Regions from separate parts of the Bradyrhizobium sp. AUGA SZCCT0160 genome, predicted to be linked through region 1. Evidence: predicted binding sites of a transcription regulator. Region 1 holds the regulator's gene; each other region holds the start of a gene.
What was found. The regulator LexA, encoded in region 1, represses DNA repair genes until DNA is damaged. The targets are predictions, from matches to a motif close to TGTTCNNNNTGTGTTCNG.
Positions count from the first base shown of each region.

Region 2: uvrA (excinuclease ABC subunit UvrA) is a predicted target of LexA. The motif match lies at 1,923-1,940, and genes of this name have one in related genera.
Region 3: recA (recombinase RecA) is a predicted target of LexA. The motif match lies at 2,237-2,254, and genes of this name have one in related genera.
Region 4: ruvC (crossover junction endodeoxyribonuclease RuvC) is a predicted target of LexA. The motif match lies at 1,752-1,769, and genes of this name have one in related genera.

Region 1 is NZ_JAFCMD010000006.1:3,183-6,539, reverse strand. It holds gene JQ558_RS11780 (ComEC/Rec2 family competence protein) at 1-238, shown strand, start outside; gene JQ558_RS11775 (hypothetical protein) at 281-703, opposite strand; gene JQ558_RS11770 (hypothetical protein) at 843-1,082, opposite strand; gene lexA (transcriptional repressor LexA) at 1,311-2,018, opposite strand; gene glp (gephyrin-like molybdotransferase Glp) at 2,232-3,357, opposite strand, start outside.
Region 2 is NZ_JAFCMD010000004.1:252,166-255,522, reverse strand. It holds gene uvrA (excinuclease ABC subunit UvrA) at 1-1,836, opposite strand, end outside; gene JQ558_RS09325 (outer membrane protein) at 2,131-2,898, opposite strand.
Region 3 is NZ_JAFCMD010000020.1:46,514-49,870, forward strand. It holds gene JQ558_RS37470 (hypothetical protein) at 1-372, opposite strand, end outside; gene JQ558_RS37475 (hypothetical protein) at 363-932, opposite strand; gene recA (recombinase RecA) at 1,048-2,136, opposite strand; gene JQ558_RS27305 (hypothetical protein) at 2,966-3,145, shown strand.
Region 4 is NZ_JAFCMD010000002.1:192,527-195,883, forward strand. It holds gene JQ558_RS04485 (methyl-accepting chemotaxis protein) at 1-579, opposite strand, end outside; gene JQ558_RS04490 (YebC/PmpR family DNA-binding transcriptional regulator) at 798-1,544, shown strand; gene ruvC (crossover junction endodeoxyribonuclease RuvC) at 1,799-2,326, shown strand; gene ruvA (Holliday junction branch migration protein RuvA) at 2,323-2,940, shown strand; gene JQ558_RS04505 (NIPSNAP family protein) at 2,966-3,280, shown strand; gene ruvB (Holliday junction branch migration DNA helicase RuvB) at 3,320-3,357, shown strand, end outside.

The DNA of each region.
Region 1 (3,357 bases):
GTGCGGCGCTTCTGTGATCGATGCGGAGCGTCTGCGGCGGCAGGGCGCCATGGTGCTACGGCGAAGCGTCGGCGGATTTACCATCGATGCCGTCAAGCCTAGGGGCGTCGATCGCCCATGGTCGCAGGCGATCGCGGGCGAAGGTGACGCGGAGACAACCATCCTCGCGCCACGCCGTGCGGCGCCACGTGCGGTCGATGCGACCCCGTCGGAAGCGGACCTGCAGGCCGAGGAATAAGGATTCACGTTCCCCGGCGGGGCGCGACCGGCGGCGCGGAATTCAACCGGTGGAAAGCGGTGTCGTCGTCGTAGTGTCCGCCTTCGTTGCCGCGCGCTCGGGAATCGGATGCACCACCGGCAATTGCAGCACGGTGACGCGCTGACCCTCGCAAAGCTGCGTCACCAGCACATGGCTCCCGTCCGGAAACTCGATCGCGTCGTGATGACGTTCCTTGATGTGCGGATCAATGGTGTTGAACTTGCCGACGCGAAAACCGATCGTCCGCGTCCAGATCCAGCGATTGTCGTATTTGACGTCTTGCGCGAAGGCCAGTTCGGTCCCGGGCAGCATGCAGACCGCGACTGCAGGGTCGCGTTCGCTGGCAAAGCCGCGGGTCGAGGTGCCGCGGAAGGTGGTCGATATCAATGTCTCGCCGACCTCAGCAGGACGCGTTGCCATCGCGTGCAAACTATAGTCACACATCGGATCGCTCCCTCGTAAGAGATAGAGACCCGTGCCTCCCTCGAGGCGCTGGCCTCTATCAGAGTGGACTTGAGCAAAGTCTATTCCTGTTCTGGACATTTGTGCGACGGAAAGGCCGGCGCAACCGATCACAAACGCGCTACGGCGGCTGCGGATTTTCAGGCATCGGCGGCAGCGGAAGTTCGAAGGCGCCGAGATGGAATTGCTCCCGTCCGTCGTCGGCAATCCCGGGTAGCGCGACCAGCGTGAACGCGGCCTCCGGAAATTGCTGCCAGATCGCGAGATCTTCCGCCGTCACTGTCAGCCAGCCGAACCGGAGCATGTAGCGGCCCGGCTCGGTCACTAGGCCCGCCCGCTGCCAGGTGATCTTGGTGATCATATTGCTGACCACGTCGCGTCCCCCCGTTCGCACGCTTTCGAGCGCGCCTCAAACCAAACAGCGCGCTCACGCCGCCAGTTTTTGCTGCGTTCTGGGCAATTGTGGGACGTATGCAAGCGCACCGCGACGGTTAAGGCTGTCCCAACTTGCAGGCAACGAAAAGCCCCGGTCGATGGCCGGGGCTTTTTTGCGGTGCCGAACGCGGCTTGCATCTGGCGCGGGCCGCGCTCAGTACTTCCGGTACAGCCCGATCAGCTTGCCCTGAATCCGGACCCGGTTCGGAGGCAGGATGCGGACTTCATAGGAGGTGTTGGCGGGCTCCAGCGCGATCGAGGCGCCGCGGCGGCGGAAGCGTTTCAGGGTGGCTTCCTCCTCGTCGATCAGCGCCACCACGATATCGCCGGTGTCGGCGGTCTCGTTGCGCTGGATCAGCGCCATGTCGCCGTCGAGAATGCCGGCGTCCACCATGGAATCGCCGCGGACTTCGAGCGCGTAATGTTCGCCGGAGCCGAGCATGTCCGGCGGTACGCTGATGGTGTGGCTGCGGGTCTGCAGCGCCTCGATCGGCGTGCCGGCGGCGATCCGGCCCATGACGGGAACGGCGACCGGACGGTTGCCATCGTCCTCGGCGGGCGCGCTGGCGGCGCGGACCTTGCCGAGCGTGCCTTCGATGACGCTCGGGGTGAAGCCGCGGCGGCCGTTGCCGTTACCGGCGCCCGCAAGCTCGGGCAGCTTGATGACTTCGATGGCGCGGGCACGGTTGGGCAGGCGGCGGATGAAGCCGCGCTCTTCCAGGGCGGTGATGAGGCGGTGGATGCCGGATTTGGAGCGGAGGTCGAGCGCATCCTTCATTTCGTCGAAGGAGGGCGGCACGCCGGCTTCCTTGAGCCGTTCGTTGATGAAACGCAGAAGTTCATACTGTTTGCGCGTAAGCATCTCGAGCAATCCCCCGGTTGGCGCGTCGTAATTCGTGGTCGTTCAGCTTGCAGAGGCCGCGGTCTCAAATTCGGAAGTCCAAAACTCCCATTTGTAGACACTAGCTCTCGAAACAAATCATGAACGGACACTATATGTTCGATACATGTTCCGCAACCACTTAATTTCAGGTGAACGCGCGCCGAGTTCACTCGAACAGGCCGCCCGGACGCGTCATTCCGGCAGGCGCAGGAACTCGCATGGCGTGCCTTCAGGCACCGCCGGCGCAAACGGCGGACGTATCAAAAGCGCCCGTGCCGCAGCGAGATTCCCAAGCAGCGACGAATCCTGGTGGCTCACCGGCACCGCGATCAACGCGCCGTCTTCGCGCTGCTCAAGCCGTGCGCGAAGATAGTCTTCGCGCTGGTCGTTGGCGGGAAGATCGCGGCCGAGCAGGGCGGTCTCACGCGCGTGATGGATGGTTTTTCGGCCCGACAGCGCGCGAATCAGCGGCACCAGAAACAGGAAACCGCAGACATAGGACGAGACCGGATTGCCGGGCAGGCCGATCACCCGCATCGCCCCGAGGCGCCCGTGCATCATCGGCTTGCCCGGCCGCATCGCGATGCGCCAGAACGCCATCGCGACGCCCTCGGCCTCCAGCGAGCGCTTGACGAGGTCGTGGTCGCCGACCGAGGCGCCGCCCATCGTGATCAGGATGTCGGCGCCCGATGCGCGGGCGCGGCGGATGCCGTCGGTGGTCGCCTCGACCGTGTCGGCGGCGATGCCGAAATCGATGGTCTCGGCGCCCTCGGCCCGCGCCAGCGCGCGCAGCGCGTAGCCGTTGGAGTAGACGATCTGGCCGGGGCCCGGGATCGAGCCCGGCATCACCAGCTCGTCGCCGGTGGCGAGCACCGCCACCTTGGGGCGGCTGATCACGGCAAGTTCCGGATAGTTCATGCCGGCAGCGAGCGACAGATCGCGTTCGGTGAGGCGGCTTCCTTTGGTGAGCAGCACATCGCCCTCGCGGAAATCGGCGCCGGCGGCGCGGATATGCCGTCCCGGTCTTGCAACTTCCGTGATCGTGATGTGGTCGCCGCTGGCGGCCGTGTCTTCCTGGATGATGACGGCGTCGGCGCCATCAGGGATCACCCCGCCGGTAAAAATCCTGACCGCTTCGCCCGGGCCCACCTTGCGTTCGAACGGGCGGCCCGCCGCGACTTCGCCGATCACCTTCAGCCGCGCGGAGAGGTCGGCGGCATCGGCCGATCGCACCGCATAGCCGTCCATCGCCGACATCGCCCGCGGCGGCTGCGTGCGCTTTGCGGCAAGGTCGCGCGCGAGGACGCGATGCCAGGCG
Region 2 (3,357 bases), on a different contig from region 1:
TTGCGCCACGATGTGGCCGCCATGCATGCCGGCGCCGGGGCCGATGTCGAGCACGAAATCGGCGAGGCGAATGGCGTCCTCGTCATGCTCGACCACGATCACGGTATTGCCGAGGTCGCGCAGCCGCTTCAGCGTTTCCAAGAGCCGCGCATTGTCGCGCTGGTGCAGGCCGATCGATGGCTCGTCCAGCACATAGAGCACGCCTGTCAGCCCCGAGCCGATCTGGGAGGCGAGGCGGATGCGCTGGCTTTCGCCGCCGCTGAGCGTACCGGACGAACGCGACAGCGTCAGGTAATTGAGGCCGACGTCGAGCAGGAAGGACAGCCGCTCGCGGATCTCCTTCAGCACGCGGATGGCGATCTCGTTCTGCTGCGCGTTGAGCGCCTTGGGCACGCTCTCGAACCATTCGCCGGCGCGCTTGACCGAGAGTTCACTGATCTCGCCGATATGCTTGCCGCCGATCTTGACGCACAGCGCCTCCGGCTTCAGCCGGTAGCCGTGGCAGCCCTCGCAGGGAATGTCCGAAAAATACTTTGCCAGCTCCTCGCGCGCCCATTCGCTCTCGGTCTCGCGAAAACGGCGGTTGAGGTTGGTGATGACGCCCTCGAACGGTTTCTTGGTGTCATAAGAGCGCACCCCGTCCTCATAGGAGAACTTGATCTCGTCGTCGCCGGAACCGTGCAGGATCGCGGCCTGCGTCTTCTTCGGCAGGTCCTTCCACTTGGTGTCGAGCGTGAACTTGTAGAACTTGCCGAGCGCGGTCAGCGTCTGGATGTAATAGGGCGAGGACGATTTGGACCAGGGCGCGATCGCGCCCTTGCGCAAGGTCAGCTCCTTGTCGGGGATGACGAGGTCTTCGTCGATATGCTGCTCGACGCCGAGGCCGCCGCAGGCCGGGCAGGCGCCATAGGGGTTGTTGAACGAGAACAGCCGGGGCTCGATCTCGGGAATGGTGAAGCCAGAAACCGGGCAGGCGAATTTCTCCGAAAACAAAATCCGTTCCGGGCCGGTCTTGTTGTGGATCTTTGCCGTTTTCTTGTCGGACTTCTTTTCCTCGGCAGCGCCCGCGGGCGCGTCGGCGTATTCGATCACCGCCAGGCCTTCGGCGAGTTTTAAGGCGGTCTCAAAGCTTTCGGCGAGGCGCTGGCCGATGTCGGGGCGGACCACGATGCGGTCGACGACGACGTCGATGTCGTGCGGGAATTTCTTGTCGAGCGTGGGCGCTTCGGCGAGCTCATAGAAGCTGCCGTCGATCTTGACGCGCTGGAAGCCCTTCTTGAGGTATTCGGCGAGCTCCTTCTTGTACTCGCCCTTGCGGCCGCGCGCGACCGGTGCCAGCAGGTAGAGCCGCGTGCCTTCGGGCAGCGCCAGCACGCGGTCGACCATCTGCGACACCAGCTGGCTCTCGATCGGCAGGCCCGTTGCGGGCGAATAGGGCACGCCGACGCGCGCCCATAGCAGGCGCATGTAGTCGTAGATCTCGGTAACGGTGCCGACCGTCGAGCGCGGGTTCTTCGACGTCGTCTTCTGCTCGATCGAGATCGCCGGCGACAGGCCGTCGATCTGGTCGACATCCGGCTTCTGCATCATCTCGAGGAACTGGCGCGCATAGGCCGAGAGCGACTCGACGTAGCGGCGCTGACCCTCGGCATAGATGGTGTCGAAGGCGAGCGAGGATTTGCCGGAGCCGGACAAGCCCGTGAACACCGCAAGCTTGTCGCGGGGAATCTCGACGTCGATGTTTTTCAGATTGTGCTCGCGCGCGCCGCGGATCGTTATCGCGCGCGTTCCCGAGCCGGCGTTGGTTTGGCGCTTCGCCCTCAGCACTTCATCCATATCGGCATTTCCAGGCGCGTGGAGGCGCGCCACGTTGGGCGCGCATGGCCAGGGAAGACCTTAGCCGGGCGCCGATGGCAGAAAGCTGGAACGTAGGAAGAACGGGCCGGGATTTCCAGTGCTCGCAGCAAGCCATCAACGGTTTGTTTTGCAAGGAGTGCCAGGGAACTGCAATGGCAGCAGATGGCAGCGGAACCGCGGGCAGGATGACGTCGTCGCCGCGAATAAAACCGCAACCAAAAGAAAAAGGCCGGCGCGAGGCCGGCCTTTTGAAATCGTCTGATGCAGCGAAGCTCAATACTTCGCGATCACCGGGCCACCCCAGCGATAGTTGACGCGGACGGTGACGAGATCGACGTCCTGACGGATGCGCTCGTTGAACGTTACGCCGGCCGGGCCGATGGCAGCGACAGCGCCGTTGCTCACAAAGGTATGGGTACGATCCTGCATGAACATGTGATTGTATTCGATGCCGGCCGACCAGTTCGGCGCGAAACCATATTCGAGGCCGACACCGACCACGCCACCCCAGCGGGTATCGTCACCGGTCGTGGCACCCACAACGTTGGCGACATTGCTCCTGATGTCGAAGCGATCCGCGGTCACGGCCGCACCGCCCTTGACGTAGAACAGCACGTTGTTGGCGGCCCAGCCGACCTGACCGGTGAACGTGCCAAATGCGTCGATCTTCGAGCGGATGTTCGTGGCGGGGACGAAGAGGCTCACATTGCTGCCGCGGAAGTCGGCCCAGTTGCCCTGTCCTTCAACGCCGAACACCCAGGTGCCCGCCTGCCAGCGATAACCAATCTGACCACCGGCCGTGCCGCCGGTCGCGTCATGGCAACCTTCGTTGGCAATGAATGCGCCAGCCGCGGTCACTGCGTCCCAGCACTTGCGGCTCGAACCCCAACCACCGTTGGCGCCGATGTAGAAACCGCTCCAGTCATAGACTGCCGCGATCATCGGGGGGGCCTTGGTGTAAGGACGCGCAGCGAGATCAGCCGCAGCGGCGGGAGCCGCAAAGGCAACGAGAGCAACAGTACCAAGCAAAAACTTCTTCATTTCAAATAGTCCCCAGTCCTTTGTCCGCTTCCCGTTGGTCCCGAAGCGTTTTTGTCCAAGACGCGAGCGCCGCGCCGCTGGACAAGCCATACGCCAATTCAACCGGAAATGCCGTCTCCGAAATGCAACACTCGCGGGCGAAGTGCAGACCTTCAAGGTAATGATTTGTTTAGAATATCCGCCATGCAGCTCCGGCTCCGCGCGGCTTCCCGGCACGGAGCAAATACCGGAATACCGGTCGGGTGTGGATGACCTGAGGTTGCGTAGAACAAAACTGGAACAATGCTGCGGGCAATGCTATATGTGGATAACCGCTGCTTTGCCGAGGGATCGCTAAGTCGGGGCGGCCATCGGGCGTATAGGGTCGTCTCAAATGTCCCTGATGCGGATGAGGCGGCTAATCGGGCGGCCCGTGCCGGCCGATTGCAGCGGTGGCGCAGCAGTTTTTGGTACCGATTT
Region 3 (3,357 bases), on a different contig from region 1:
CCACAGATTGTCATTGGTCAATTCCGTCCCACCCCACCAGCGATGGATCGGATTGTGCCGGCTGAAATCTTCAGCCTGCGCCAAAACGGCCTCGCCGAGCGGGGTCAGCGACAGTTTGCTCTGCCTGTATCTCGCGAGACGGACCTCGTCAGCATGCATCTCGTCGGTGAACGGTCCCTCCTCAAGGCCGGCCACGGCAGGTGCCGGACCGCGCGCCAGCCCATCCAGCAGCTCGCCAACCTCCCAATAGCCGAATACACGTCGCGTGTTGCGCTTGTTGTGGCCCGGAAAGACGTCGAACGGAGTTGCGTCACCGGCAGCGACCAGTTCCAGCATTCGCATTTCGGTCGCGCCCAGGCCGGTTAAAGGCATGGGAAGCTCTTCGAGTAACTCCAGCACGACCTGTCGAAGCTGCGGCAGGGCGCTGACTTCCTTCTGAAGCAAATCAGCCCATTGTTGAGGTGTCGGCTGTCGATATGCCTGCCAGGCCAACTGGCGGCTTCAAGATGCTCGTTCCGGATTTTGACAGCCGGAGGCTTCCATTCTGAAATCGCTTCCGGAACCTGTTTGGCAATGTCGACGTCTGCCTGGAATAGGGTCAGCTTCGAGACACTACGCTCACGCGAGCTCAAGCAATCCAGAAGCTGCACGAGGATGAGTTGCGAGTTGGGGGCCGGATCAAACCAGAATTCAACGGCTTCGCAGCGCTCGCAGAGATCGAGCGCCCCCATCCCTTTCAAATGAAACTCTCCAAGCCGGTGCGGTGGAAAATGGTCCAGCGAGCCCGGCCCCAACATGGCTTCCAGCTTCACGTCCGATGGCAACTCGTCCCAGACGAACCGGAAGCCAAGCGGAATAACGATATCGCCGACTCCGGCGCGCAGGAGACACCCGCCTGCCGAATCGCTCGATGTCAAAACCAACCGCGTCATGTCAGTTCACCCGCATACGCAAAACAAAACGGGCACTGAGAACGTCGGCAACTCAACGTCCTCAGCACCCGCTATGTCGAAACCCGGATCATGCGATCCGAGACTTCGGAAAGTGCTATTCGTCGGCCGGCTCTTCGCCGTCGGCGTCGCGCTCGGGGGGACCGGCGAGAATCTGTTCGGCGATCAGACCGGAGTTCTGGCGGATCGCGGCCTCGATCTTTGCGGTCATGTCGGGATTTGCCTTGAGGAACGCCTTCGAGTTCTCGCGGCCCTGCCCGAGCCGCTGGCTGTCATAGGAGAACCAGGCGCCGGACTTTTCGACGATGCCGGCCTTGACGCCGAGGTCGAGGATTTCGCCCATCTTGGAGACGCCCTCGCCATACATGATGTCGAATTCGACCTGCTTGAACGGTGGTGCCAGCTTGTTCTTTACGACCTTGACGCGGGTCTGGTTGCCGACGACTTCATCGCGTTCCTTGATCGCGCCGATGCGGCGGATGTCGAGGCGAACCGAGGCGTAGAATTTCAGCGCGTTGCCGCCGGTGGTGGTCTCCGGCGAGCCGTACATCACGCCGATCTTCATGCGGATCTGGTTGATGAAGATCACCATGGTGTTGGATTTGTTGATCGAGGCGGTGAGCTTGCGCAGCGCCTGGCTCATCAGCCGCGCCTGCAGGCCGGGCAGCGCATCGCCCATCTCGCCTTCGAGTTCGGCCTTCGGCACCAGGGCAGCGACGGAGTCCACCACCAGCACATCGACCGCACCCGAGCGCACCAGCGTGTCGCAGATTTCCAGCGCCTGCTCACCGGTGTCGGGCTGCGAGATCAGGAGTTCGTCGATGTTGACGCCGAGCTTGCGGGCATAGACCGGGTCGAGCGCATGTTCGGCGTCGATGAAGGCGCAGATGCCGCCCTTCTTCTGGGCTTCGGCCACCGTGTGCAGCGCCAGCGTGGTCTTGCCTGATGATTCCGGCCCGTAGATTTCGACCACGCGGCCTTTCGGCAGGCCGCCGACGCCGAGCGCGATGTCCAGCCCAAGCGAGCCTGACGAAATCGTCTCGATATCCATCGAGCGATCGTTCTTGCCCAGCTTCATCACTGACCCCTTGCCGAACTGGCGCTCGATCTGGGAGAGCGCGGCGGACAGGGCCTTGGTCTTATCCATGGAGGATCCTTCGACGATACGCAGGGCAGTGGCGGACATGGGTGCTCCTTATGGCGGGGATTCGCTAGCGGGACAAACGGACGACGAGGGATCTAAAGGGATTCGATTGACGATGAGAACTTGTACCATCTTTGTTCTCTGTTCGCAATATGTTCTTTTAAGGTGAGCGGTCCTTCGCCCCTTCCGTCCCGGTCTAAGTTAATGATCCCTTTCGATAATCAGCCTTCCGAAGCCCAGCTACCCGCCGGTCGCGTAAACGAGGTCGCCCGAGTCGGCTCTGCCCGTAGTTCTCCGACCGTGAACAAGGTTCCGAGCGTATTGCTATCCTGATCGTTGCTCTCTCCAGCAAGGCAAAACAGGGCGCGCTGTAGCAATCGAAGCCCTGCCGCCTGCCGTCCCCTCGAAGCTGTCTTGGCGCGCCCAAAGAAACGGCCCCAGCCTCGGGGAAGAGGCACTGGGGCCGCTTATGCTGCCGGGGCAACTGGGGACTGGCAGCGCCTTTACAACTCCGCCCATTGCCACTTGTTCCCGAAATTCTGCGGCACTTTTTAGAAACCTTGTCCTGTCCCCGACGTATTCTCCAGGCTGGGGTATTGCAATTTCCAGCTCTGGTGCAACGCCGCCAAGCATTATTCAGCTTGGCGGCGCTGTGCTTTTGAGTGGCCGACTTTGCCTTCTCGGGTGTTCAATGTCGGCCGGTATCCACTCGGCGACGTCGGCCGCCCATTCTCCTTTGCATGGGGTTGTTTTCGCGATTTTGCATCTGAGCCGTCGTGTGACGATCATCACAGCAGTCCGTCGCGAGACCGCCTATCCCTGTCATCCAGGGTGGCGGGAATGGTCCTGCCCACGCAAACAGGAGACGGACATGACCGAACTCAACAACGAAATCTGCGAAATGTCGTTTGAACAACTCGAACAGGTCAGCGGCGGCGCCATCCTCGACCGGATCGTCGACGCGTACCTCAAGGCGTTGGGCGCCCGCTTGCTGGACGCCGTGCACCAGCCGCTGGTATCGCCGCAGAAGATGACCCTGCACATGCGATAGTGCCGGTCCGTCAAACCGGAATTGAGAGGCCGCCTTGGCGGCCTCTTTTGTTTGAGGACGCCGCCGGCGCCATGCCTGATGTCCGATTTCGGCCAGTTGCGGGAAGCTCAGCGGACCGCGCTCAACGCAACTTGTGCGGCGACGATCGGCGAATTGATCGGTGCCTTCGCTCGACGCGATTTCAAAACGGCACCGGCCAGATTTGAAACGTG
Region 4 (3,357 bases), on a different contig from region 1:
CACCTCGGTGGCGACGACGGCAAATCCGCGCCCGGCTTCGCCGGCGCGCGCGGCCTCGATCGTCGAATTGAGCGCCAGCAGCGTGGTTTGCCGCGCGATCTGCGCGATCAGATTGACGACATTGCCAATCGCCGCGGAGGATTCGCGCAACCGGTCCACATTGGCGCTGGCTTCGCGGGCGGCCTCGCTGGCCTGGTCGGCGAGCTTGCCGGCATCGCGCACCTGCTCGCCGATGCCCTGCGCCGAATGGGTGAATTTGTCGGCGGCCTGCGAGAAAGTGGTCGCGGTGCTCTGGGCTGCGGTGGTGCGGCCGGTCAGGGCGTCAGTGCGGTGGCGGATGGTGGTCAGCGTCGCCGCGGTGGCCTCGGCGCCGCCGGCGACCGAATGGGCCGCGCGCTCGAGCTGGCGGATCATGCCACCGAGTTCGAGTTCGAGCAGCTCAAGGATTTCCTTGGCCGAATCGCTTTCAAGGGTGCCGTCGCTCGCGGCTGCTGCCGTCGGAACCGCACCCGGATTGTTGGGTTCAACGGCAGGCGCGGACGCCTCCGGCACTCGCTTTCGAAACAAACCGAACGCCATGGGCTCTCTTAACGGTTGGGGTCTCTTAAAAGTTGAGTAGGTGCGGCGCATCCTCTCATCCGGGCATGAAGTCATGGTTAACAACTGCCTCATATTCCATCTTACGGGCACTACTTAAGTACCAGAACGGCCTTGAATCTTTGATTTTGGCCGGTTGACGGCCTATAAGGCCGCGTTTTCATTCAAATCCGCTCACGAACGAATCCAAGAGACCCCGCATGGCCGGCCATTCCCAGTTCAAGAACATCATGCACCGCAAGGGGCGGCAGGATGCCCAGAAGTCGAAACTGTTCGGCAAGCTGGCGCGGGAAATCACGGTCGCGGCCAAAATGGGCCAGCCCGATCCGGCGATGAACGCGCGGCTGCGCGCGGCGATCATTTCCGCCCGCCAGGAGAATATGTCGAAGGATTCGATCGAGCGCGCGGTGAAGAAGGCGAGCGGCGGCGAGGGCGAGAACTACGACGAGATTCGCTACGAGGGCTACGGACCCGGCGGCGTCGCCGTCATCGTCGAGGCGCTGACCGACAACCGCAACCGCGCCGCCTCCGACATCCGCTCCTACTTCACCAAGTCCGGCGGCAACCTCGGCGAAACCGGATCGGTTTCCTTCATGTTCGATCACACCGGCATCATCGAATACGACGCCAAGGTCGCCTCCGACGATGCGATGCTGGATGCCGCGATCGAAGCCGGCGCCGACGACGTGATTTCGAGCGAGAACGGCCACGAAATCTACGCCTCCAAGGAAACGTTTCGCGAGGTCGCCAAGGCGCTGGAAGCGAAGTTCGGCGAGGCCCGCAAGGCGGCGCTGACCTGGAAGCCGCAGAACACGGTGCCGGTGGACGACGAGACCGGCGAGAAGCTGCTCAAGCTGATCGACCATTTGAACGAGCACGACGACGTGCAGAACGTCTACGCCAATTTCGAAGTCTCGGACGCGCTGATGGCGAAGATGGGCGGGTAGTTTGTCGTCCCTGCGAACGCGGCCCCACGCTCCGCTGTCGTCGGCCGGCATAGCCGTCTGAAGGACGGCGTCGCTTCCGCTCGCCTACGACCGGGCGATCCAGTACTCCGGGCAGTTGCGATTCATCACAGGCTTCCCGGCGTACTGGATCCCCGCCTTCGCGGGGATGACAATTGATGGTCGGTACGCGACCTGGGCAGGGGATGACGTTCTCTTTATGTTTCGTTCACGCCGCTCTGGCGTTATCACAGGCCATGACATCTCCCCCGATTCGCCAACCCGTCCGGATCATCGGCATCGACCCCGGCCTGCGCCGCACCGGCTGGGGCGTGATCGAGACCGAGGGCAACCGGCTGGTCTTCATCGGCTGCGGCTCGGTGGAGCCGCCGGATGATCAGCCGCTGGCGAGCCGACTGCTCGCGATCCATGAAGGCCTCGCCGCCGTGCTCGGCGATTTCCGCCCGATGGAGGCAGCGGTCGAACAGACCTTTGTGAACAAGGACGGCGTTGCGACGCTGAAACTCGGCCAGGCGCGCGGCGTCGCTATGCTGGCGCCGGCGATGTTCGGCATATCGGTTGCCGAATACGCGCCCAACCAGGTCAAGAAGACCGTGGTCGGCGCCGGTCATGCCGACAAGAACCAGATCGCGGTGATGCTGAAAATCCTGCTGCCGAAGGCCGAGCCGAAATCCGCCGACGCCGCCGACGCGCTGGCGATCGCGATCACGCACGCCCATCACCGCGCCAGCACGGCGCTGCGGCTGAAGGTGGCGGGGATATGATCGGCAAACTCAAGGGCCTGATCGACTCCTACGGCGAGGATTACGTGATCCTCGACGTCGGCGGTGTCGGCTATCAGGTGCACTGTTCGTCGCGCACGCTGCAGGCGCTGCCCGCGCCCGGCGAGGCCGCGGTGCTCTCGATCGAGACTTATGTGCGCGAGGACCAGATCAAGCTGTTCGGCTTTCGCGGCGACATCGAGCGCGAATGGTTCCGCCTCTTGCAGACGGTGCAGGGCGTCGGCGCCAAGGTGGCGCTGGCGGTGCTCTCGACCTTGCCGCCGGCTGAACTTGCGAACGCGATCGCGCTGCGCGACAAGGCCGCGGTGACGCGCACGCCCGGCGTCGGGCCGAAAGTCGCCGAACGCATTGTCACCGAATTGAAGGACAAGGCGCCGGCCTTCGCCAGCGTCGATCCGGCGCTGGTGCATCTTTCAGGAGCGATCGACAATGATCGCGCGCCACGCCCGGTCACCGACGCGATCTCGGCGCTGGTCAATCTCGGCTACGGCCAGCCGCAGGCGGCGGCCGCCATCGCGTCGGCCTCGCGCAGCGCCGGCGAGAATGCGGAAACGGCCCACCTGATCCGGTTGGGGCTGAAGGAATTGGCGAAATGAACGAACTGCGCTGGAGCATCACAAAATGATTACCTGTTATCTGCGGTACCAGCTCGACCCGGACAAGCTCGCCGACTTCGAGGCGTACGGCGCGATGTGGCTTGAGCTGCTGCCGCGGTTCGGCGGCATCCATCACGGCTACTTTCTGCCATCCGAAGGCGAGAGCGACGTGGCGTTGGCGATGTTCAGCTTTCCGAGCCTCGCGGCCTACGAACAGTACCGCAAGGATGCCGGCACCGATCCCGACTGCCAGAAGGCGGTCGCCTTCGCAAAACGGACGCGCTGCTTCATCCGGTATGAACGGTCGTTTTTCCGGCCATTGTTTCCGAAAACGGCCTAAAGCTGGGCGAAGAGGTGAGAAAGACATACAAGTAGCCGCATGAACACGCCCTCCCGCATCGTTACCCCCGAGCGCCG